One region of the Streptomyces asoensis genome, then DNA from elsewhere that is predicted to be linked to it. Evidence: riboswitches for the same ligand, from Rfam matches in the RefSeq annotation. Region 1 holds a riboswitch; each other region holds the start of a gene.
What was found. A riboswitch is a leader RNA that binds a small molecule or an ion and turns the genes downstream of it on or off. The one in region 1 is predicted to bind ZMP and ZTP.
Positions count from the first base shown of each region.

Region 2: it holds a riboswitch for ZMP and ZTP, as region 1 does, so the genes downstream of both, G9272_RS44465 (bifunctional 5,10-methylenetetrahydrofolate dehydrogenase/5,10-methenyltetrahydrofolate cyclohydrolase) here and G9272_RS27705 (glycine hydroxymethyltransferase) in region 1, are expected to answer to the same signal.
Region 3: it holds a riboswitch for ZMP and ZTP, as region 1 does, so the genes downstream of both, G9272_RS00170 (bifunctional 5,10-methylenetetrahydrofolate dehydrogenase/5,10-methenyltetrahydrofolate cyclohydrolase) here and G9272_RS27705 (glycine hydroxymethyltransferase) in region 1, are expected to answer to the same signal.

Region 1 is NZ_CP049838.1:6,159,957-6,167,760, reverse strand. It holds gene trpS (tryptophan--tRNA ligase) at 1-478, opposite strand, end outside; gene G9272_RS27705 (glycine hydroxymethyltransferase) at 559-2,010, opposite strand; ZMP/ZTP riboswitch at 2,048-2,138, opposite strand; gene G9272_RS27700 (glutathionylspermidine synthase family protein) at 2,277-3,464, opposite strand; gene G9272_RS27695 (hypothetical protein) at 3,497-3,943, opposite strand; gene G9272_RS27690 (DMT family transporter) at 4,073-4,939, shown strand; gene G9272_RS27685 (DUF3050 domain-containing protein) at 4,920-5,699, opposite strand; gene G9272_RS27680 (antibiotic biosynthesis monooxygenase) at 5,866-6,495, shown strand; gene pabB (aminodeoxychorismate synthase component I) at 6,527-7,804, shown strand, end outside.
Region 2 is NZ_CP049838.1:10,005,164-10,012,967, forward strand. It holds gene G9272_RS44445 (hypothetical protein) at 1-583, opposite strand, end outside; gene G9272_RS44450 (NAD(P)H-binding protein) at 553-930, opposite strand; gene G9272_RS44455 (PPOX class F420-dependent oxidoreductase) at 1,152-1,520, shown strand; gene G9272_RS44460 (GNAT family N-acetyltransferase) at 1,631-2,128, shown strand; ZMP/ZTP riboswitch at 2,641-2,726, shown strand; gene G9272_RS44465 (bifunctional 5,10-methylenetetrahydrofolate dehydrogenase/5,10-methenyltetrahydrofolate cyclohydrolase) at 2,748-3,614, shown strand; gene G9272_RS44470 (MFS transporter) at 4,167-5,381, shown strand; gene rpmG (50S ribosomal protein L33) at 5,745-5,909, shown strand; gene G9272_RS44480 (type B 50S ribosomal protein L31) at 5,955-6,215, shown strand; gene ykgO (type B 50S ribosomal protein L36) at 6,251-6,373, shown strand; gene G9272_RS44490 (DMT family transporter) at 7,084-7,804, opposite strand, start outside.
Region 3 is NZ_CP049838.1:32,931-40,734, reverse strand. It holds partial or broken gene G9272_RS00200 (helix-turn-helix domain-containing protein) at 33-212, opposite strand; gene G9272_RS00195 (GAF and ANTAR domain-containing protein) at 486-1,175, shown strand; gene G9272_RS00190 (hypothetical protein) at 1,395-2,180, opposite strand; gene G9272_RS00185 (NAD(P)H-binding protein) at 2,150-2,527, opposite strand; gene G9272_RS00180 (PPOX class F420-dependent oxidoreductase) at 2,749-3,117, shown strand; gene G9272_RS00175 (GNAT family N-acetyltransferase) at 3,228-3,725, shown strand; ZMP/ZTP riboswitch at 4,238-4,323, shown strand; gene G9272_RS00170 (bifunctional 5,10-methylenetetrahydrofolate dehydrogenase/5,10-methenyltetrahydrofolate cyclohydrolase) at 4,345-5,211, shown strand; gene G9272_RS00165 (MFS transporter) at 5,764-6,978, shown strand; gene rpmG (50S ribosomal protein L33) at 7,342-7,506, shown strand; gene G9272_RS00155 (type B 50S ribosomal protein L31) at 7,552-7,804, shown strand, end outside.

The sequences.
Region 1 (7,804 bases):
GCTCGATGTGCTGGCGCTGGTCCTCACCGACCGGGACCTCGTCGGCCTGGTACAGCAGGATGTCCGCGACCTGGAGGATCGGGTACGTGAACAGGCCCACGGAGGCGCGGTCGGCGCCCTGCCTGGCGGACTTGTCCTTGAACTGGGTCATCCGGCCGGCCTCGCCCATGCCGGTGAGGCAGTTCATGACCCAGGCGAGCTGGGCGTGCTCGGGGACGTGGCTCTGGACGAAGAGCGTGCAGCGGTCCGGGTCGAGACCGGCCGCGAGGAGCTGGGCGGCGGCCAGCCGCGTGTTGGCGCTGAGCTCCTTCGGGTCCTGCGGGACCGTGATCGCGTGCAGGTCGACGACCATGTAGAACGCGTCGTGGGTCTCCTGGAGCGCCACCCACTGGCGGACGGCGCCGAGGTAGTTGCCGAGGTGGAACGAGCCTGCGGTGGGCTGGATTCCGGAGAGCACGCGGGGTCGGTCTGAGGCCATACTCATCATTGTCTCAGAGCGCGGAGACCGCCCGGAACGGGTCCCGGGCGGCCACGGGGGCCGCCCGGGGTGCCGCCGGGTCAGCCGAGGTCGATCTCCGGGTACAGCGGGAAGCCCGCCACCAGGTCGGTCGCCCGCTGGGAGATCTCGTCCGCGACCTTCGCGTCCAGGACGTGGGCGGCCTTCGAGGGGGCGCCCGACTTGGTCGTGCCCGGCTCCGTCGTGGTGAGGACTCGGTCGATCAGGGCGGCGACCTCGTCCATCTCGGCCGTGCCCAGGCCCCGGGTCGTCAGCGCCGGCGTTCCGATGCGGATGCCGGAGGTGTACCAGGCGCCGTTCGGGTCGGCGGGGATGGCGTTGCGGTTGGTGACGATGCCCGAGTCGAGCAGCGCCGCCTCGGCCTGGCGGCCGGTGAGACCGTAGGAGGAGGCCACGTCGATCAGGTTCAGGTGGTTGTCCGTGCCGCCGGTGACCAGGGTCGCGCCGCGCCGCATCAGGCCCTCGGCGAGCGCGCGGGAGTTGTCGACGATGCGCTGGGCGTAGTCCTGGAAGGACGGCCGACGGGCCTCCGCCAGGGCGACGGCCTTGGCGGCCATGACGTGCGGGAGCGGGCCGCCGAGGACCATCGGGCAGCCGCGGTCCACCTGGTCCTTGAGCGAGTCGTCGCACAGGACCATGCCGCCGCGGGGGCCGCGCAGGGACTTGTGGGTGGTGGTCGTCACGATCTGGGCGTGCGGGACCGGGTCGAAGTCGCCGGTCAGGACCTTGCCCGCGACCAGTCCTGCGAAGTGCGCCATGTCGACCATGAGGGTCGCGCCGACCTCGTCGGCGATCTCGCGCATGATCCGGAAGTTCACCAGACGGGGGTACGCGGAGTAGCCCGCGACGATGATCAGCGGCTTGAAGTCGCGGGCCGAGGCGCGCAGGGCCTCGTAGTCGATCAGGCCGGTGGCCGGGTCGGTGCCGTAGGAGCGCTGATTGAACATTTTGCCGCTGATGTTGGGCCTGAAGCCGTGGGTGAGGTGGCCGCCGGCGTCCAGGGACATGCCGAGCATGCGCTGGTTGCCGAAGGCCTGGCGCAGCTCGGCCCAGTCGGCGTCGGAGAGGTCGTTGACCTGGCGGACGCCCGCCTTGGCGAGGGCCGGGACCTCGACGCGGTCGGCGAGGATCGACCAGAAGGCGACCAGGTTGGCGTCGATGCCGGAGTGCGGCTGGACGTACGCGTGGCGGGCGCCGAAGAGCTCGCGGGCGTGCTCGGCGGCCAGCGCCTCGACGGTGTCCACGTTGCGGCAGCCGGCGTAGAAGCGGCGGCCGACGGTTCCCTCGGCGTACTTGTCGCTGAACCAGTTGCCCATCGCGAGGAGGGTGGCCGGCGAGGCGTAGTTCTCGGAGGCGATCAGCTTGAGCATCTCGCGCTGGTCGTGGACCTCCTGGCCGATGGCGTCGGCGACACGCGGCTCGACGGCGCGGATCACGTCGAGTGCGGCACGGAAGGCGGTGGACTCGGTGGAGAGGGACTGCTGCTCGGACATGTCGGCCTCCGGGGGCGTGGCGTGCGGTCACGGTTCTCGGTCTGGCCCAGGCGCACGGCACTCTTGTCGCTCACAGGCCGCTCCCCGATGGTCCGTCCCATCCCAGCGCGCCAGTCACGGCCCGCTCGCCAGCCTACCGGTCACGCCCGAATCCCAAGGTCCGGCGTCCACCATGCGAGCGACGTCGGACCCGCGCAGGACCACGCCTCCAGTGGATCCGGAGCGGCCCGCGGACCTGCGGATCCGGGGTCTGGAGGATCCGGGGTCTAGAGGATCACGTGGGGCAGGAAGCGGGCGTACTCGTCCGTGATCAGGCCGGAGGACTCGCGGATGCCGAGGCCGGCCGACTCGTCCTCCACCATCCACGCGCCGAGGACGACGTGGTTGCCGTCGAACGCGGGGAGGGGCGCCAACTGCTGGTAGCAGCAGGCTTCGTCGGTGCGCGGGGCGGGATCGCCGCCCGGTTCGTGCAGGGTGACGCCGGCGCCCTCGCGGCCCAGCAGCGGCTTGGCCACATAGCCGGTGGTGGCCGCCAGTTCGCGGGGGCCGTCGAGGTAGGCGGGGAGGAGGTTGGGGTGTCCGGGGTACAGCTCCCACAGGACGGCCAGCAGGGCCTTGTTGCTGAGGAGCATCTTCCAGGCCGGTTCGATCCACAGGGTCGTGCCGGTGCCGCCGCCGTTGTCGAGGGTGTCGAGGACATGGCCCGCGAAGCGGTCGGTCGTCAGCCACTCCCAGGGGTAGAGCTTGAAGCAGCTGCGGATGAAGCGGAGTTGCCGGTCGACGAAGCGGCCGGACAGCGGGTCCCAGCCGATCTCCTCCATGGAGATCCAGTCGGTGTCCAGGCCGGCCTGCTCGGCGGTCTCCTTGAGGTAGGCGACCGTCATGAGGTCCTCGCCCAGCTCGTCCTCCGAGGAGTGCGCGAAGTAGAGCGGGCTGCCGGGCGGGAGGAGAGGGCCCTGCTTCTTCCAGGCGGCGATCAGGCGTTCGTGGAGGGAGTTCCACTGGTCGGCGCCGGGGAATCGTTCCTCCATCCAGAACCACTGGGGGGAGGCCGCCTCCACCAGCGAGGTGGGGGTGTCGGCGTTGTACTCCAGGAGTTTCGCCGGGCCGGTGCCGTCGTAGCGGAGGTCGAAACGGCCGTAGACGGACGGGAGTTCGGCACGCCGGTGCCAGGCCTCGACGACCGCCGCCGCGATCCGCGGGTCGGTGATGCCGAGGTCGGCGAGGCGGTCGGACTCGACGAGGTGGGCGGCCGCCGCCAGGCACATGGTGTGCAGTTCCTCGACGGTCTCCTCCAGCGCCTCGACCTCGTCGAGGGTGAAGACGTAGTACGCGCTCTCGTCCCAGTACGGGCGCAGGCGGCCGTCGGGGTGGCGGGTGAGGGGGTAGACGAGGCCCTGGTCCTCGACGGTCCGCTGCCAGTCGGGGCGGGGTTCGATGCTGTGACGTCGCATGGTGCCGGTGTCCTGTTCAGCCGCTCGGGCGCTCAGCCTCCCGAGCTGCCCTTGCCGACGCCGCTGTCGCTGTCGCTGCCGCTGCCGAACCCGTTCCGGTCGACTCCGCTGCCGCCACTGCTGCCGCTGCTGCCGCCACTGCTGCTGCCTCCGCTGGTGCTGCTCGAGCCGGTCGAGCCGCCGGACCCCTTGCCCGGCTTGGTGAAGGAGCCGCCGTCGACCCAGGAGCCCTTCTTGTCGCCGCCGTAGTACCAGGCGCTGTCGACGGAGACCTTGGAGGTCTTGGAGGTCTTGGCGGACTGGGTGGACTTGCAGTTCTTGTCGGCGACGACCTTGTAGCCCTTGGTGAGGTTGTAGCTGTCGCGGTCGACACAGCGCTTGTCGGGGTCGGAGGAGCAGGCGGACAGGGCAGCCGCGAGCACTCCCATGCCGCCGAGTACGACCGTGCCCGAACGAAGCCTTCGACGCGCGTCCGCCATGTTCCGTCTCCCCGTTGTCGCATCGCCCCTACGACGATTTCCGGCCGTCAGCCTAGACACCGTGCCGAGCGCGGCCGAAGGCGGCCCGCCCACGAGCCGCTCCCCTACGCTCCTTTCGTGCTCTTCGGAATGGTGTGCGCCCTCGGCGCGGCGGTCTGCTTCGGTACGGCGACGGTGCTTCAGGCGATGGCGGCGCGGGCGGCCGCCGGCGGGAGCGGCGGGGAGGCGGCGCTGCTGCTGCGGGCGGTACGGGAGTGGCGGTATCTGGCGGGGCTCGCGCTGGACGGGCTGGGGTTCCTGTTCCAGATCGCCGCGCTGCGGTCGGTGCCGATCTACGCCGTGGGGGCGGCCCTCGCGTCGAGCCTGGCGGTGACGGCGGTGGTCGCGGCGCGGCTGTTGCGGGTACGGCTGAGCCGGACCGAGTGGGCGGCGGTGGGGGTGGTGTGCGCGGGGCTGGCGATGCTGGGACTGGCGGCGGGGACGGAGGGCGAGGAGAGCGGGCCGCAGGCGTTGCCGTGGGTGATGCTCGGCGTGGCGGGCGGGGTGCTGCTGCTGGGGCTGGCCGGAACGCGGCTGACCGGGCGCGGACGGGCGCTGGTGCTGGGCCTCGGGGCCGGTTTCGGGTTCGGGGTGGTGGAGGTGGCGGTGCGGTTGATCGACTCCCTCGCCCCGTCGGAGCTGCTCACCGACCCGGCGGTGTACGCCCTGCTGCTGGGTGGCGGTGCCGCGTTCCTGCTGCTGACGTCGGCTCTCCAGCGGGGGTCGGTGACGACCGCCACGGCCGGGATGGTGATCGGGGAGACGATCGGGCCGGCGCTGGTGGGCGTGGTGTGGCTGGGCGACCGCACCCGGGAGGGGCTCGGCTGGCTGGCCGTGCTCGGCTTCGCCGTCGCCGTGGCGGGAGCGCTGGCACTCGCCCGGTTCGGCGAGGCGCCCGAAGCGGTACCCGCGGCGGAACCGGCACCGGAGCCGCCGGTCAGGCCATCGCCTCCGTGATGCCGTCCCACAGGCGGGTCCTCGCCTCCAGCGCGAGGGTGGCCGTCTCGACGGCCTCCTGCCAGCGCGTGTCGTCCGTGCCGCACAGGTCGGCGACCATCTGCATGGCCATGGGGGTGTGCTCCTCGCCGTCCACCTCGATGTGGCGGGCCAGGTAGTCGCAGAAGAGCGGGAACCGGTCGGTGCCCTCCTTCTTGATCACCTGGTCGAACATGTCCGGGATGAGGTCCTCCCGGGAGAAGGCGAAGGCGGCGGCCCGGCAGTGCAGGGGCCGGTCGGCGATGATCTGGAAGGTCGTGCGCACGAACTCGGCGGCGGGGGCGGGGACCTGGGCGGCCCGCAGCGCCGACGGCACGTCGTGGCCCTCGCCGACCAGCGCGAGGAAGGTGTCGATCCGGCTGGTGTCGGCGTCCGCCTCGGCCATGCCGGCCCGGTACAGCTCGAAGTGGCTGGTGAAGCCGCCGTTCAGCTCGTCGCTCTCCTCGACCAGCACGATGTCGTTGATGAGCCGTCGGCTCACCTCCGAGCCGCGCGGCACCCAGGGGACGTCGACGCAGGTGAGGTCGCGCTGGAGCGACTTGAGCAGGGACATGAAATCCCATACCGCGAACACGTGGTGCGCCATGAACGTCGCCATGTGTTCCCGGCTGCTTATCCGCTGGTAGATCGGATGGGCGGTCACTTCTTTTCGGACCGGCTCTATTGCGGACCGGGCCCGCTCGATTCCCTCGTGAGTCAGATTCCAGTCGTACCTGGACATGGTTCTCCTTCGTTCCGGAAAATCGATCGTGCACTTCTCTCGACTTACCGGCAAGCGCTTCCAGGAATCCCGGAAAAGTTACCGGCAGTACCGCTCGACAGAAGGAGTCAAGACCGCCGAAAAGGCGATTAAAAGCCGCGTTCCGGACAGTGGTAGACAGTTGTAGATGTTTGAAGAACCTGTGAACGCAAGCGCTCTCCCCTGCGTACTCGACGGTGTGACCAGTAATCCCGTCACCGTCACCGCCGCATATCGCGTGGTGCCGGGCCGCGAGGCCGACTTCCACTCCTGGGGGTGGGCCATGCTGGGCGCGAGCGCACGGCAACCCGGCTTCCTGGGGGGCGGTGTACTTGTCGATGGAGAGGCGGAGTGGCATGTGGTCTATCGCTTCGCGACCGAAAGCACGGCCCGGGCCTGGGAAGACTCGGCCGCCCGGGTGGAGTGGGACGACCGGGCGCTGGGCATCGCCCGGCAGACGGACCGCAGAAGCGTGCGGGGCTCCAAGGCCTGGTTCGACTCCCAGACCGCCGCACCCAAGGCGCCGGCCCCGCCGTCGAAATGGAAGTTATGGTTCGTGAATATGAGCGCGGTTTTCCCGCCCGTGCTCCTCTTCAATCTGATCGTGCTTCCCTATCTCGGTGACCTCAATCCGTTCATTCGTACGCTACTGCTCTGCCTGTGCGTGACGGCCCTTGTCACCTGGATTCTCATGCCTCGCCTTCAGCGTTTCTTCAAGAAATGGCTGTATCCACCGCTCCAGGCGCTTCGCGGACGGCATAAAAGACGGACCGCGTAGCACGCGAGAACGACCCCAAGGAGGTGGGCGGGTGAAGACCCTGCTCATCGACAATTACGACTCGTACACGTACAACCTGTTCCAGCTGATCGCCGAGGTCAACGGCGAGGAGCCGGTGGTGATCCTCAATGACGCCCCCGCGGACGCCGTTCCCGATATCTCCGCCTTCGACAACGTGGTGGTGTCGCCGGGACCCGGGCATCCGTCGAAGGCCCGGGACTTCGGCATCAGCGCCAGGGTGCTCGCCGAGTCCCCGGTGCCGGTGCTCGGGGTCTGCCTCGGCCACCAGGGCATCGCGCACGGGGAGGGCGGCCGGGTGGCGCCCGCCCCGGAGCCGCGGCACGGGCATCTGTCGGCCGTCCGCCACGACGGACGGGACCTGTTCCAGGGACTGCCGCAGAACTTCACCGCGGTCCGCTACCACTCGCTGTCCGTACGCGAGCCGCTGCCCGACTCCCTGGAGCCGACCGCCTGGGCGGAGGACGGCGTCCTGATGGGGCTGCGGCACCGCCAACGGCCCCTGTGGGGCGTGCAGTTCCACCCGGAGTCGGTGCTCACCGAGTACGGCCACCGGATGCTCGTCAACTTCCGGAACCTGACGGCCGAGCGGGCCCGCAAGCCGCGCACGAAGAACACCGCGGTCACGCCGGCCGCGGCGGCGATGCCGCGCCCCGCGGTGACCGTCCCCCGCCCGCGCCGGGCCGACGGCCCCGCCCATCGGCTGCACACCCGCCGTATCGCCGAGGCGATCGACGCGGAGGCCGCCTTCACTCGGCTGTACTCCGAGTCGCCGCGGGCGTTCTGGCTGGACAGCTCCCGGGTCGAGCGGGGACTCTCCCGCTTCTCGTTCTTCGGCGACGACAGCGGTCCGCTCGCCGAGTTCGTCCGGTACGACGTCGAGGCCGGCCGCTGCGAGATCGAGCGGGCGGGGCGGCCGACGCGCAAGGTCCGGGCGAGCGTCTTCGACTATCTCAAGCGGCAGCTGGCGAACCGTCGGGTGGACGCCACCGGGCTCCCCTTCGACTTCACCGGCGGCTATGTCGGCTACTTCGGCTACGAGACGAAGGCCGACTGCGGCTCCCCGAACCGGCATCGCTCCACCACCCCGGACGCCTGCTGGCTGTTCGCCGACCGGCTGATCGCGGTGGACCACGAGAAGGGCTTCACCTACGCGGTCTGTCTGGCGGAGGACACCCCTCAGGCCACCCGCGAGGCCAGCGACTGGCTCGAGACCACGCTGGCCCGGCTCACCTCCCTGCCCGCCGAGACGGACGGCCCGGCGGACGGTGCGGTCGGTGCCGTCGGGGTG
Region 2 (7,804 bases), 3.8 Mb from region 1:
GGCCGTGACCGGCAGAGGCGTTCGCGTCCGAGGCGTGAGCGTCCGAGGGGCCGGCCGCCGGCAGCCCGCCCGCGGTATGCAGCTGTGCGGTGAGACAGTGCAAGGGAGCCGCGGTGCGTTCGGCCAGGTGGATACGGTGTCCGACCTCGTCGAGCGCGGCGGCCGACCGACGGTGCGTCACACTCCAGCGCAGCGCCTGCCGGGCCCGCTCCAGATCCCGCCCGAGGTCATGGGGCTGCTGCCACAGACCCTCCGTCTGCCCCGCCCCCTGCCGAAGCGGGGCCCGGCCGGGACGGCGGCCCAGCTCCTTCAGCAGATGGTCGAGGCGGTCGCGGTAGACGTCGAGCCGGCCGGACAGGAGACGGCAAGGGTCGGGAGGCCACAGCAGGGGGCCGAGGAGAATGACCACCGCGATCCCGACCAGGTTCTCCAGAACGCGCTGCTCCGGATAGCCGGAGACGGGCACACCGAAGACGAGCACGGCACTGACGAGCACCTGCTGGCTGGGAACACCGTCGATACGCAGCAGGAGACTGGCGAGGTATCCGGCGCTCACCACCAGGGCGAGGGAGAACATGGACACGGCAAGCCGTCGAACAGTCGTATACAACCTGCGCGCACACTTGGTGTTCGTCCAACCCCGGCGTCGCAGGCCGCTTCGACGGCTGCCCGGTGCTGGCCGGCGCGGCGGGCGGAATCCAGCTCGGGGGAGGAGATCAGCAGCAGCCGGTCGGCTCCCTCGAACGCCGTGCGCAGCGTCGCCGGGGCATCGTAGTCATCCAGGCGGACCTCGACCCCGCGAGCGGCGAGATCCGCGGCCCCGTCGGGATGACGCACCGCGGCCACGATGCGGTCGGCGGGGCGCCGGGCCAGCCGCCGGTCGATGACCAGCCGTCCGAAAGCCCCCGAAGCGGCCGACACGACAATCATGCACAACTCCCTCACCGCGTGGCAGCCGCCGCCGGCACGGCGGTTCGGGCCCTCCCGACCCGAATGTCCGGCCCGCCATCGGCGACCGCGAACCACACGTCAAAGCCTTTTCCGGCTCCACCCTCGCCTTCACCGACGCAGGGGTTGGGACTCGGGCTCAGCCCCCGGACCTAGGTCGGTGACCCGATGTGCGCGGGGCCGGAACATGCTTGGCTGCCGGCATGACCGAATTCACCGCGACCGAACGCGCGTACCTGGTGGCACAGCGGCTGGGGCGCCTCGCGACGGTCGATGCGTCGGGGCAGCCGCAGGCCAATCCCGTGGGGTTCTTCCTGCAAGAGGACGGCACGATCCTGATCGGCGGGTTCGCCATGGGACAGACGAAGAAGTGGCGCAACCTGCGCAAGAACCCGAAGGCCGCGCTCGTCGTGGACGACATCGTGAGCCTGCGGCCCTGGACGGTGCGCGGGGTGGACATCCGAGGGGACGCCGAACTCCTCATCGGCCCCCACGAGTTGGGCCCGCACTTCAGCGAGGAGGTGATCCGCATCCACCCGAGGCGGATCCACAGCTGGGGGCTCGAGGACTAGCCGGACCCACCTCTGCCGCTCCTGTCGGCTCCAGGCCCCCCCGCGGCAGGCGCAGGCACTGCTACAGGCCCGTGGCGGCGTCAGGCACGGGCCCGTGTGATGCTGGCGCAATGACCGATCAACACGAGGTGGTCATCGTCCGCCGGCCGGGCCAGGGACCTCCAGCGGACCGGCTGGCCGAGTTGTTGGCGGCCTACCACCTGCGGACTCAGGCCGAGAAAGGCGAGGCCGTCGCCGATGCGGACGCGCTGCCGGACCGCTACCGGACAGAAATCTCGGACCCGCGGGCCGCGTTCGCCGACGACACCGTGCTGATGGCTCTGAGCGGCGGCACAGCCGTGGGCTGCCTCGTGCTGACCGCCCCCGCCGACGGACACTCGGAGATCAAAAGACTCTGGACCGACCCGGCATTCCGGAGCCGGGGTATCGCGTCCGGCCTGATCGGCGCCGCCCTCGCGCATGCCGCGGAAAACGGCGTCGGCACGGTACGCCTGTCGGTGTGGAAATGGCGCACAAGCGCCATCGCCCTGTACGAGCGGCTCGGCTTCACCACCGCCGAATCATGGGAGACACGGGATCAACTGCTCTGCATGGAGCGCGCCGTGTGAGCGGCCACACCAACGCGTTGCCGCCGTTCACGCATGCCCCGTACACCCTGCCGGCACGGACCCTGCCCGGCCGGATGCGCGGCCGGCCCCGACCAGTCGGGCCACCGGGACGGCCGTCGGGCAACGCACCGGCCGGGCGTGGCCGCTCCCTCCGCCGTGCGTGCGCACCGAGCCGGACTTCACCGAACGAACCAGGAACCCGCCCGCGCCCAGACCCCGCAGCGCCTGACGCATCCGTACGCCCACGGCGCGGGAATGCCGCCACGCCCGGCCGCGTTGTCCAGGACGTGGTCGTGAGGGGGACAGTGTCCCCGGGCCTCACCTATTGCCTGCGGGGACGATCGTCCGGGCTGAAGCCCCGCAGAGCCTTTCGCCGCGCAGGCGACCGCCCCTTCACGACCGCACCCTTCGTCCCCGCCCCTGGCCCCGGCCCGAGCCGGCGGGCCCCGGCAAGTCGCCTTCCGGCGCCGGACATTGACCGGGGTGAGCAGGCTGCGCGTCTACTACAGTGCGGTGTGGGCCGTGACTGGCGCTGAGGTGGAGCACCACCGGGGAGCGGTCTGACGAGACGTCGTTGCCGTGCGCCTGGGCGAGTGGTCGGCCACACCCGGAGGCAACGATGTCCGCGACTCAGACGGCCCAGCTCATGGACGGCACCGGTCTTGCCGGACGCATCGTCGAAGAGGCTGCCGCCAGGGCGGCACAGATCTCACAGCACACGGGGACCAGCCCCTGCCTGGCGACGGTGCTGGTGGGGGAGGACCCCGCGTCGGTCACCTACGTCCGGATGAAACGGGCGCGGTGCGCGAAGGCGGGTATCCGGTCCCGGCACATCGCTCTGCCCGCCGCCACCACGACCGCCGAGCTGATCGACACCCTCGCCGGCCTGTCCGACGATCCGGACGTGCACGGCATCCTGCTCCAGCATCCCTGCGGCCCGCACATCGACGAGCGAGCGGCGTTCGAGGCCATCGCTCCGCACAAGGACGTCGACGGGGTCACGGCACATTCCTTCGCCGCCATGAGCTTCGGGCTGCCGGGCTTCGTGTCCTGCACCCCGGGCGGCATCATGCGACTGCTGGAGGCCTACGACGTCGACCTCACCGGCCGGCGTGCCGCCGTGGTGGGCCGCAGCGCGATCCTCGGCAAACCGGTGGGGATGCTCCTGCTCGCCCGGGACGCAACGGTGACCTACTGCCACTCCCGCACGGCGGACCTGCCGGACATCATCCGGGAAGCGGATGTCGTGGTGGCGGCCGTGGGACGGCCCCGGCTGATCCGGGGTGAGGACATCAAGCCCGGCGCGGTGGTGATCGACGCCGGCTACAACCGGGGCAACGTGGGCGACGTGGACTTCGACGCCGCCCTGACCCGAGCCCGCCTGATCACCCCGGTGCCCGGCGGCGTCGGCCCGATGACCATCGCCGTCCTGCTCGCCCAGACCGTCGACGCTGCCGCGGACCAACTCGGCATCGAGCACCACTGACCCTTTCCTCGGGCACGCGCTCTCACCCGCTCTCCCGTCATCGGCCAAAGCCGCCGGATCCCTAACCGGCGGCCGCAGCAGCCGAACGAGACGCCGACGACCGCGAAGCCGGGAGCCGGCGGCCGGCGGGGCACGGGCCGGCCGCCCGCGCCCCGTCCATGACGACCGCGGCCGCCTGACCATTTCCCTTTCTCAAGCACCTGCGTGCTCAGCGCCGGCAACCGGCCGAAGACCGGCCCCCTGCCGCCCTCCGCAGCCGCGAGGTCGCCCGGCCGCCCTGCACCGCAGACGCCGCCGCCCGCAGACTGTCCCTGCGCGCGCCCGGGGTATGGCCGGCCCCGGAGCCGGTGTGATGCAGGCCATAATTGCTGTCGGCCGATCTTGGAATGCGTGGGCATGCGCCACCGCTGCACTGCTTGTGGGCCTTCCCTGCCCTGGGGGGCGCACCGGGCAACGGTGGCCGGCGCGAATGGCCACAGGAGCAGGACACCTCGTGGTCCCGCCTGCTCCGCCACGATCCGGACCGCCGCCCGCGAAAGGTACTTCCGCTCCATGCCACTGGCCCTGCTGGCCCTTGCCCTCGTCGCGTTCGGTATCGGTACGACCGAGTTCGCCACGATGGGGCTGCTGCCCCAGATCGCCGACGGGGTCGGCGTGTCCGTGCCGCACGCCGGCAACATCGTCTCCGCCTACGCGCTCGGCGTCGTCGTCGGCGCCCCGCTCCTGACGGGCATCGGCGCGCGCATCGCCCACAAACGGCTTCTGCTCCTGCTGTCCGCTCTGTTCGTGATCGGCAACGTCGCGTCCGCCCTCGCTCCCGGCTTCGGCCTGCTGTTCGCCGCGCGTTTCCTGGCGGGCCTGCCCCACGGAGCGCTGTTCGGCGTGGGCGCTGTCGTGGCCTCCCGGCTGGTCGCCCCCGAACGAGCCGGGCGGGCCGTGTCGAGGATGTTCCTCGGACTCACCATCGCCAACATCATCGGTGTCCCGGCCGGCACGGCTCTCGGACAGCAACTGGGCTGGCGCTACGCCTACTGCGCCGTCGCCGTGATCGGCCTCGTCGCGCTGGCCGCGCTGGCCGCCTTCGTCCCCCACCAGCCCCGCAGCACCCAGGCCGGCATCCGGCACGAACTGCGCGCCATGGGCAACCGGCAGGTCGCCCTCGGCCTGGCCACCGCCGTCGTGGGATTCGGCGGCTTCTTCGCCGTCTACAGCTACCTGGTGCCGATCCTGACCCACCTGACGGGCTTCTCCGACTCCTCGACCACCTGGGTCCTCGCGCTCTACGGCGCCGGAATGACGCTGGGCACGCTCATCGCGGGCCCGCTGACCGACCGCGCCCTGCGCCCGACGCTGTACGGAGGGCTCGCCCTGCTCGGCGCGTCGCTCGTGACGTTCTACTTCACGGTCCACAGCCCCGTTCCCGCCCTGGTGACACTCGCCTTCATGGGCGCGATGGGCGCGCTGGTCACCACCCCCGTGCAGATGCTGCTCATGGCCAAGGCGAAGAACGCCCCGACGATGGCGGCGGCCTCCAACCACTCCGCCTTCAACCTGGCCAACGCCGGCGGCGCCTGGCTCGGCGGCCTGGCCATCTCGGCCGGCTGGGGCTGGGCCTCGCCCGCCCTGGTCGGCGCGACCCTCGCCGCCGCCGGCCTGGCCCTCGCCCTCCTCGCCGGCCTCACCGACCGCGGGACCGGGTCCTCCGAACTGATCACGTCATCGGCAGCGCAGACCCCGACCGAGGCCCGGCAGATCCCGACGGCCTGACAGCGTGTGCCCGGTGGCGCGGTACCGGGCCACGAGGCCGCAACGAGTCCCGGCCCACGGGGCCGTGAGGCAAGAGGCCCGGCCCCGGTTGCTTCCCACCGGGCCGAGCCGGTGGCCGGGGGCACCTCCAGAACGAGGAACAGCAAGCACATTCCCCTAAAGGGTGGTGCTCGAGAGGCTCCGGAAGCCGTCGCGGTACAGCTCACGGGCGGCCCGACGGAAGCCGGCAGACAGCTGTGCCGAAGTGCCTGCGGCACCGGAGCTTCGCGCCGGCCGGGAATGAGGCGGCCGGAGAGGTTGTTGCACAGCATGAACCTGACATGCTCCGGTCAATCCGGGGGGTGCGGGTGAAAGGAGGACCTCATGGCACGCAACAGCATGCGTCCTGTCGTCACGCTGAAGTCGACGGCCGGGACCGGCGTCACCTACGTGACGCGCAAGAACCGCAGCAACGACCCCGACCGGCTCGTCCTGCGCAAGTACGACCCGCTCGCCGAGAAGCACGTCGCCTTCCGCGAGGAACGCTGAACCACGCCCCCGCCCCGGGCAGACAGCCACAGGTAAGGAAACCCCATGAGGCCCCGCATCCATCCCGAATCCCGGCAGGTCGCCTTCCGTGACCGCGCCGCGAACGCCCTCTTCCTCACCCGCTCCACAGCGGCCTCGGCCCAGACGGTCGAGTGGGAGGACGGCAACACCTACCCGCTGATCGATGTCGACATCTCATCGGCGAGTCACCCGTTCTGCACCGGCACCTCGAGGGTCGTGGACACCGCTGGGCGGGTCGAGCGGTTCGAGCGTCGCTACGGCCGCGCGGCCCCGGCCCGGCCCTGACCGCGGGCCGTCGTCCCAACAGGAGGAAGCAGACCATGAAGGTACGTAAGTCCCTGCGTTCGCTGAAGTCCCGACCGGGGGCCCAGGTGGTCCGCCGCCGGGGCGTGGTCTTCGTCGTCAACAAGAAGAACCCCCGCCTCAAGGCCCGCCAGGGCTGACAGCGCCCGCCCGCCCGCCCGTCCAGCCGGCCGCCCGCCCGCCCGCCCGTCCGCCCGTCCGTCCAGCCGGCCGGCCGGGCCGCACTCCCGGGCGCAGCCGGGCCGACCGAGCCCGGGAGTTGCGTCCCGCGCGTCCCCGAGCCGAGCCGGGACGGGGGCCCGCCCGCCCCCGCCCGCCCGGCCGGCGGACGGCCGGGCGGGGGCGGGCGGGAATGCCGCTGTGGTGGCGGGTGTTGTGCAGGACGTGGTCGTGAGGGGGACAGTGTCCCCGGGCCTCACCTATTGCCTGCGGGGACGATCGTCCGGCTGAAGCCCCGCAGAGCCTTTCGCCGCGCAGGCGACCGCCCCTTCACGACCACGCTCCTTCGCCTACGGCTCCGGGCCGGCGTCCTCGCCGGCCCGGAGCCGCACCCGTATCCCCGCCGCTGCCGCGCGGCCGGTCCGCAGCACCCGAGCCGGCCCAGCCGGGCAGAACACGGCCTGCCCGCCTGCCTGCCAAAGTGCCGCCACCCCGTTTGGGAAGCCGACGGTGTACAGGAGAGTCGTTCGTGAGGCCGGGACTCTTCGCGGCCGCAGCTCGAGCAGCGGCAGCCCCCGATGCCCCTGCCGAGGAATCGGCGGCCGCGTGATCATCCACGGGCGACTCGCCGCGTGCTTACGGCTACCGGGCCCGGGGAAGTGATGATCTCCATGACGAGCGCGATGCAGAACTACGGTCTCCTCTGGACCGACCCGGACGGTACCCCGCAGGCGTCCGCCGGCAGGTACGACAAGCGGTCCGCAAAGCACCGCCGCACCGAACTGAAAGCCGTGGGCTGCACCCGTGTCGAGATCGTGCCGGTCAGACCCGGCGAAGTTCCCGAGCCGGTTTCCTGAGCCAGGCGGAGCAGACCGGGGCGGGACGGCCTCGGCACTCGTCCGGCTGCCTGCCGGCGTCCGCGCCGGCGGCCAAGGTGTCGAACACCTTGGCCGCCGCGGCTGTGCGAAGTTGCACAGGCGTCGACGATGCGAGCGCCGCCGGCGTCCTCGCCCGCTACGGGGCGGAACTCGACGAGACGATGGCCGCCTGCACCGGTTCTCCCCGGCTGACGGCGACAGGCGACGCGGTCCGGATCGAACTGCGCATGGACGAGCCGTACTCCACCACCGCACCGCACCCGCGCTCCGTCTGGCGTGACCGGCACACGGACTACGGCCGGCTGCGCAGCCCTGATCCGCGACCGTACCTGCCGGGCCGGCCGGCCGGCAGGCGAACTCCTCGTACGGAGGCCGTTCGGCCGGCCGGCCGCGAACCCGCCGTGCAGCGCCGGCCCGTTGAGGGACTGGTTCGGACGGTGTTCCGGGCTCCGACCCGACCCGACCGGACCTGTCCGCCACCTGGTGGCCCTGCTGCCTTCGCACGGCCCCTGGTCCTGTCCGAGGAACTCGAGC
Region 3 (7,804 bases), 6.1 Mb from region 1:
TACTTGGCCGCCCAGCCCTCCAACAGCCGCTGGTAGGCCTCCAGTCGCGGCGGGCGCGGTTCCGTCCTGCCGTTCTCCCAGTTCTTCACCGTCTGGGGCGTCGTCTTCAGCACCTGCGCCAGCCGGGCCTGGGTGATGCCGGCCTCCTCGCGCAGCCGGGCCCGCTCCGCCGGGAGGGGCAGCTGGGGCTCCTCCTCCAGCAGCGCGTCCACCGACGCGAACAGCTCTTCCTGGGTCGCCACGGGGCACCTCCTCGCTCCCGGACACTAGCAGGGCTGGACCCCGGATTTATCTCTGACGAGATGTTGGATTTAACCCTTCCGGGCTAGTCGGAGCCTGGCGCGCACAGCCGTCGATCCGTGTCGATCGATCCGGCCGTGTCCGTGCGTGTCCTGTCCGGCGCATCACTCACCGGCACCGCTGTGCAGGTTGCGTGAAAGGCTGGGTATGAGGCTTGTCCAGGCGGGCGATGGACGGGAGTCGGAGTGGACTGGGGTCGGTTCGCGCAGGAGATGGCCTCGATGGCGCGTGATCTGCTGGCGCAGGATTCGGTCGGTGCCACGCTGGAGCGGATCACGGCATCGGCCACCGAGCTGGTCGACGGCTGTGACGCGGCCGGCGTTCTCGTACTGCACGCCGCGAAGGTGGAGACCCTCGCGCCCACCGACCCACTGGTCGTCGACAGCGACCAGCTCCAGGAACGGCTCGGCGAGGGCCCCTGCTTCGACGCCGCCCACAGCGCGCGCGGAGAGCGGGTCTTCCGCATCGCCGACCTCACCGGCGAGCGGCAGCGCTGGCCCGCCTACGCCCCCAGGGCCCACTCGCTCGGCGTGGGCAGCATGATGGGCTTCCTGCTGTTCACCGAGGACGAGGACCTCGGCGCGCTGAACCTGTACTCCCGCAAGCCCGGCGCGTTCGGCCAGGCCAGTGAGACGGCCGGCTGGCTGCTCGCCTCCCACGCCGCGGTCGCCTTCTCCAGCGCCCGCACCCACGCCCAGATGGAACAGGCCATCGCCACCCGGCACGCCATCGGCGAGGCCATGGGCATCCTCATGGGCCACCACCACATCACCGAAGAACAGGCCTTCGACGTGCTGCGCCGCTACTCGCAGGAGAACAACATCAAACTCCGTGAGGTCGCCCGCCTGGTCTGCGCGGGGGAGCGCCTGCCGTAACCGTGGTGTGAGGGCGCCCCTCCCCGGCTCGTGGGCCGAACCAGCGGGGCCCGGCCCGGCCCGGCCCGGCCGGCCTCCCAGGGGAACGCCACCGAACCCGGCTTGCGCAGTCACGTCCCCTGTCCTGTCCTGTCCTGCGCACACCCCTCACGCCTGGCCGGCTCCGCCTCGAGACCGGCCGGCACCCGGCCCTTGTGCTGCCGCCGCTCCGCCGGCCGGTCACTGGCCGGTGAAGTGCGCTTCGCGGTAGTCGTCGAGTCGGTCGAGGACGAGCAGCAGGATGCCGCGCAGCAGGCTGTCGTGCCGGCCGCTCCGGGCGAGCCCGTCCTGTCCGCCGATCGCCCGGGCCCGGGCGATCGGCTCTGCGGGATCGGCGCCGTCCAGCGCGCGGACCAGTGCGTGCCGCACGGCGTCCAGCAGCGGGCCGTGACCGGCAGAGGCGTTCGCGTCCGAGGCGTGAGCGTCCGAGGGGCCGGCCGCCGGCAGCCCGCCCGCGGTATGCAGCTGTGCGGTGAGACAGTGCAAGGGAGCCGCGGTGCGTTCGGCCAGGTGGATACGGTGTCCGACCTCGTCGAGCGCGGCGGCCGACCGACGGTGCGTCACACTCCAGCGCAGCGCCTGCCGGGCCCGCTCCAGATCCCGCCCGAGGTCATGGGGCTGCTGCCACAGACCCTCCGTCTGCCCCGCCCCCTGCCGAAGCGGGGCCCGGCCGGGACGGCGGCCCAGCTCCTTCAGCAGATGGTCGAGGCGGTCGCGGTAGACGTCGAGCCGGCCGGACAGGAGACGGCAAGGGTCGGGAGGCCACAGCAGGGGGCCGAGGAGAATGACCACCGCGATCCCGACCAGGTTCTCCAGAACGCGCTGCTCCGGATAGCCGGAGACGGGCACACCGAAGACGAGCACGGCACTGACGAGCACCTGCTGGCTGGGAACACCGTCGATACGCAGCAGGAGACTGGCGAGGTATCCGGCGCTCACCACCAGGGCGAGGGAGAACATGGACACGGCAAGCCGTCGAACAGTCGTATACAACCTGCGCGCACACTTGGTGTTCGTCCAACCCCGGCGTCGCAGGCCGCTTCGACGGCTGCCCGGTGCTGGCCGGCGCGGCGGGCGGAATCCAGCTCGGGGGAGGAGATCAGCAGCAGCCGGTCGGCTCCCTCGAACGCCGTGCGCAGCGTCGCCGGGGCATCGTAGTCATCCAGGCGGACCTCGACCCCGCGAGCGGCGAGATCCGCGGCCCCGTCGGGATGACGCACCGCGGCCACGATGCGGTCGGCGGGGCGCCGGGCCAGCCGCCGGTCGATGACCAGCCGTCCGAAAGCCCCCGAAGCGGCCGACACGACAATCATGCACAACTCCCTCACCGCGTGGCAGCCGCCGCCGGCACGGCGGTTCGGGCCCTCCCGACCCGAATGTCCGGCCCGCCATCGGCGACCGCGAACCACACGTCAAAGCCTTTTCCGGCTCCACCCTCGCCTTCACCGACGCAGGGGTTGGGACTCGGGCTCAGCCCCCGGACCTAGGTCGGTGACCCGATGTGCGCGGGGCCGGAACATGCTTGGCTGCCGGCATGACCGAATTCACCGCGACCGAACGCGCGTACCTGGTGGCACAGCGGCTGGGGCGCCTCGCGACGGTCGATGCGTCGGGGCAGCCGCAGGCCAATCCCGTGGGGTTCTTCCTGCAAGAGGACGGCACGATCCTGATCGGCGGGTTCGCCATGGGACAGACGAAGAAGTGGCGCAACCTGCGCAAGAACCCGAAGGCCGCGCTCGTCGTGGACGACATCGTGAGCCTGCGGCCCTGGACGGTGCGCGGGGTGGACATCCGAGGGGACGCCGAACTCCTCATCGGCCCCCACGAGTTGGGCCCGCACTTCAGCGAGGAGGTGATCCGCATCCACCCGAGGCGGATCCACAGCTGGGGGCTCGAGGACTAGCCGGACCCACCTCTGCCGCTCCTGTCGGCTCCAGGCCCCCCCGCGGCAGGCGCAGGCACTGCTACAGGCCCGTGGCGGCGTCAGGCACGGGCCCGTGTGATGCTGGCGCAATGACCGATCAACACGAGGTGGTCATCGTCCGCCGGCCGGGCCAGGGACCTCCAGCGGACCGGCTGGCCGAGTTGTTGGCGGCCTACCACCTGCGGACTCAGGCCGAGAAAGGCGAGGCCGTCGCCGATGCGGACGCGCTGCCGGACCGCTACCGGACAGAAATCTCGGACCCGCGGGCCGCGTTCGCCGACGACACCGTGCTGATGGCTCTGAGCGGCGGCACAGCCGTGGGCTGCCTCGTGCTGACCGCCCCCGCCGACGGACACTCGGAGATCAAAAGACTCTGGACCGACCCGGCATTCCGGAGCCGGGGTATCGCGTCCGGCCTGATCGGCGCCGCCCTCGCGCATGCCGCGGAAAACGGCGTCGGCACGGTACGCCTGTCGGTGTGGAAATGGCGCACAAGCGCCATCGCCCTGTACGAGCGGCTCGGCTTCACCACCGCCGAATCATGGGAGACACGGGATCAACTGCTCTGCATGGAGCGCGCCGTGTGAGCGGCCACACCAACGCGTTGCCGCCGTTCACGCATGCCCCGTACACCCTGCCGGCACGGACCCTGCCCGGCCGGATGCGCGGCCGGCCCCGACCAGTCGGGCCACCGGGACGGCCGTCGGGCAACGCACCGGCCGGGCGTGGCCGCTCCCTCCGCCGTGCGTGCGCACCGAGCCGGACTTCACCGAACGAACCAGGAACCCGCCCGCGCCCAGACCCCGCAGCGCCTGACGCATCCGTACGCCCACGGCGCGGGAATGCCGCCACGCCCGGCCGCGTTGTCCAGGACGTGGTCGTGAGGGGGACAGTGTCCCCGGGCCTCACCTATTGCCTGCGGGGACGATCGTCCGGGCTGAAGCCCCGCAGAGCCTTTCGCCGCGCAGGCGACCGCCCCTTCACGACCGCACCCTTCGTCCCCGCCCCTGGCCCCGGCCCGAGCCGGCGGGCCCCGGCAAGTCGCCTTCCGGCGCCGGACATTGACCGGGGTGAGCAGGCTGCGCGTCTACTACAGTGCGGTGTGGGCCGTGACTGGCGCTGAGGTGGAGCACCACCGGGGAGCGGTCTGACGAGACGTCGTTGCCGTGCGCCTGGGCGAGTGGTCGGCCACACCCGGAGGCAACGATGTCCGCGACTCAGACGGCCCAGCTCATGGACGGCACCGGTCTTGCCGGACGCATCGTCGAAGAGGCTGCCGCCAGGGCGGCACAGATCTCACAGCACACGGGGACCAGCCCCTGCCTGGCGACGGTGCTGGTGGGGGAGGACCCCGCGTCGGTCACCTACGTCCGGATGAAACGGGCGCGGTGCGCGAAGGCGGGTATCCGGTCCCGGCACATCGCTCTGCCCGCCGCCACCACGACCGCCGAGCTGATCGACACCCTCGCCGGCCTGTCCGACGATCCGGACGTGCACGGCATCCTGCTCCAGCATCCCTGCGGCCCGCACATCGACGAGCGAGCGGCGTTCGAGGCCATCGCTCCGCACAAGGACGTCGACGGGGTCACGGCACATTCCTTCGCCGCCATGAGCTTCGGGCTGCCGGGCTTCGTGTCCTGCACCCCGGGCGGCATCATGCGACTGCTGGAGGCCTACGACGTCGACCTCACCGGCCGGCGTGCCGCCGTGGTGGGCCGCAGCGCGATCCTCGGCAAACCGGTGGGGATGCTCCTGCTCGCCCGGGACGCAACGGTGACCTACTGCCACTCCCGCACGGCGGACCTGCCGGACATCATCCGGGAAGCGGATGTCGTGGTGGCGGCCGTGGGACGGCCCCGGCTGATCCGGGGTGAGGACATCAAGCCCGGCGCGGTGGTGATCGACGCCGGCTACAACCGGGGCAACGTGGGCGACGTGGACTTCGACGCCGCCCTGACCCGAGCCCGCCTGATCACCCCGGTGCCCGGCGGCGTCGGCCCGATGACCATCGCCGTCCTGCTCGCCCAGACCGTCGACGCTGCCGCGGACCAACTCGGCATCGAGCACCACTGACCCTTTCCTCGGGCACGCGCTCTCACCCGCTCTCCCGTCATCGGCCAAAGCCGCCGGATCCCTAACCGGCGGCCGCAGCAGCCGAACGAGACGCCGACGACCGCGAAGCCGGGAGCCGGCGGCCGGCGGGGCACGGGCCGGCCGCCCGCGCCCCGTCCATGACGACCGCGGCCGCCTGACCATTTCCCTTTCTCAAGCACCTGCGTGCTCAGCGCCGGCAACCGGCCGAAGACCGGCCCCCTGCCGCCCTCCGCAGCCGCGAGGTCGCCCGGCCGCCCTGCACCGCAGACGCCGCCGCCCGCAGACTGTCCCTGCGCGCGCCCGGGGTATGGCCGGCCCCGGAGCCGGTGTGATGCAGGCCATAATTGCTGTCGGCCGATCTTGGAATGCGTGGGCATGCGCCACCGCTGCACTGCTTGTGGGCCTTCCCTGCCCTGGGGGGCGCACCGGGCAACGGTGGCCGGCGCGAATGGCCACAGGAGCAGGACACCTCGTGGTCCCGCCTGCTCCGCCACGATCCGGACCGCCGCCCGCGAAAGGTACTTCCGCTCCATGCCACTGGCCCTGCTGGCCCTTGCCCTCGTCGCGTTCGGTATCGGTACGACCGAGTTCGCCACGATGGGGCTGCTGCCCCAGATCGCCGACGGGGTCGGCGTGTCCGTGCCGCACGCCGGCAACATCGTCTCCGCCTACGCGCTCGGCGTCGTCGTCGGCGCCCCGCTCCTGACGGGCATCGGCGCGCGCATCGCCCACAAACGGCTTCTGCTCCTGCTGTCCGCTCTGTTCGTGATCGGCAACGTCGCGTCCGCCCTCGCTCCCGGCTTCGGCCTGCTGTTCGCCGCGCGTTTCCTGGCGGGCCTGCCCCACGGAGCGCTGTTCGGCGTGGGCGCTGTCGTGGCCTCCCGGCTGGTCGCCCCCGAACGAGCCGGGCGGGCCGTGTCGAGGATGTTCCTCGGACTCACCATCGCCAACATCATCGGTGTCCCGGCCGGCACGGCTCTCGGACAGCAACTGGGCTGGCGCTACGCCTACTGCGCCGTCGCCGTGATCGGCCTCGTCGCGCTGGCCGCGCTGGCCGCCTTCGTCCCCCACCAGCCCCGCAGCACCCAGGCCGGCATCCGGCACGAACTGCGCGCCATGGGCAACCGGCAGGTCGCCCTCGGCCTGGCCACCGCCGTCGTGGGATTCGGCGGCTTCTTCGCCGTCTACAGCTACCTGGTGCCGATCCTGACCCACCTGACGGGCTTCTCCGACTCCTCGACCACCTGGGTCCTCGCGCTCTACGGCGCCGGAATGACGCTGGGCACGCTCATCGCGGGCCCGCTGACCGACCGCGCCCTGCGCCCGACGCTGTACGGAGGGCTCGCCCTGCTCGGCGCGTCGCTCGTGACGTTCTACTTCACGGTCCACAGCCCCGTTCCCGCCCTGGTGACACTCGCCTTCATGGGCGCGATGGGCGCGCTGGTCACCACCCCCGTGCAGATGCTGCTCATGGCCAAGGCGAAGAACGCCCCGACGATGGCGGCGGCCTCCAACCACTCCGCCTTCAACCTGGCCAACGCCGGCGGCGCCTGGCTCGGCGGCCTGGCCATCTCGGCCGGCTGGGGCTGGGCCTCGCCCGCCCTGGTCGGCGCGACCCTCGCCGCCGCCGGCCTGGCCCTCGCCCTCCTCGCCGGCCTCACCGACCGCGGGACCGGGTCCTCCGAACTGATCACGTCATCGGCAGCGCAGACCCCGACCGAGGCCCGGCAGATCCCGACGGCCTGACAGCGTGTGCCCGGTGGCGCGGTACCGGGCCACGAGGCCGCAACGAGTCCCGGCCCACGGGGCCGTGAGGCAAGAGGCCCGGCCCCGGTTGCTTCCCACCGGGCCGAGCCGGTGGCCGGGGGCACCTCCAGAACGAGGAACAGCAAGCACATTCCCCTAAAGGGTGGTGCTCGAGAGGCTCCGGAAGCCGTCGCGGTACAGCTCACGGGCGGCCCGACGGAAGCCGGCAGACAGCTGTGCCGAAGTGCCTGCGGCACCGGAGCTTCGCGCCGGCCGGGAATGAGGCGGCCGGAGAGGTTGTTGCACAGCATGAACCTGACATGCTCCGGTCAATCCGGGGGGTGCGGGTGAAAGGAGGACCTCATGGCACGCAACAGCATGCGTCCTGTCGTCACGCTGAAGTCGACGGCCGGGACCGGCGTCACCTACGTGACGCGCAAGAACCGCAGCAACGACCCCGACCGGCTCGTCCTGCGCAAGTACGACCCGCTCGCCGAGAAGCACGTCGCCTTCCGCGAGGAACGCTGAACCACGCCCCCGCCCCGGGCAGACAGCCACAGGTAAGGAAACCCCATGAGGCCCCGCATCCATCCCGAATCCCGGCAGGTCGCCTTCCGTGACCGCGCCGCGAACGCCCTCTTCCTCACCCGCTCCACAGCGGCCTCGGCCCAGACGGTCGAGTGGGAGGACGGCAACACCTACCCGCTGATCGATGTCGACATCTCATCGGCGAGTCACCCGTTCTGCACCGGCACCTCGAGGGTCGTGGACACCGCTGGGCGGGTCGAGCGGTTCGAGCGTCGCTACGGCCGCGCGGCCCCGGCCC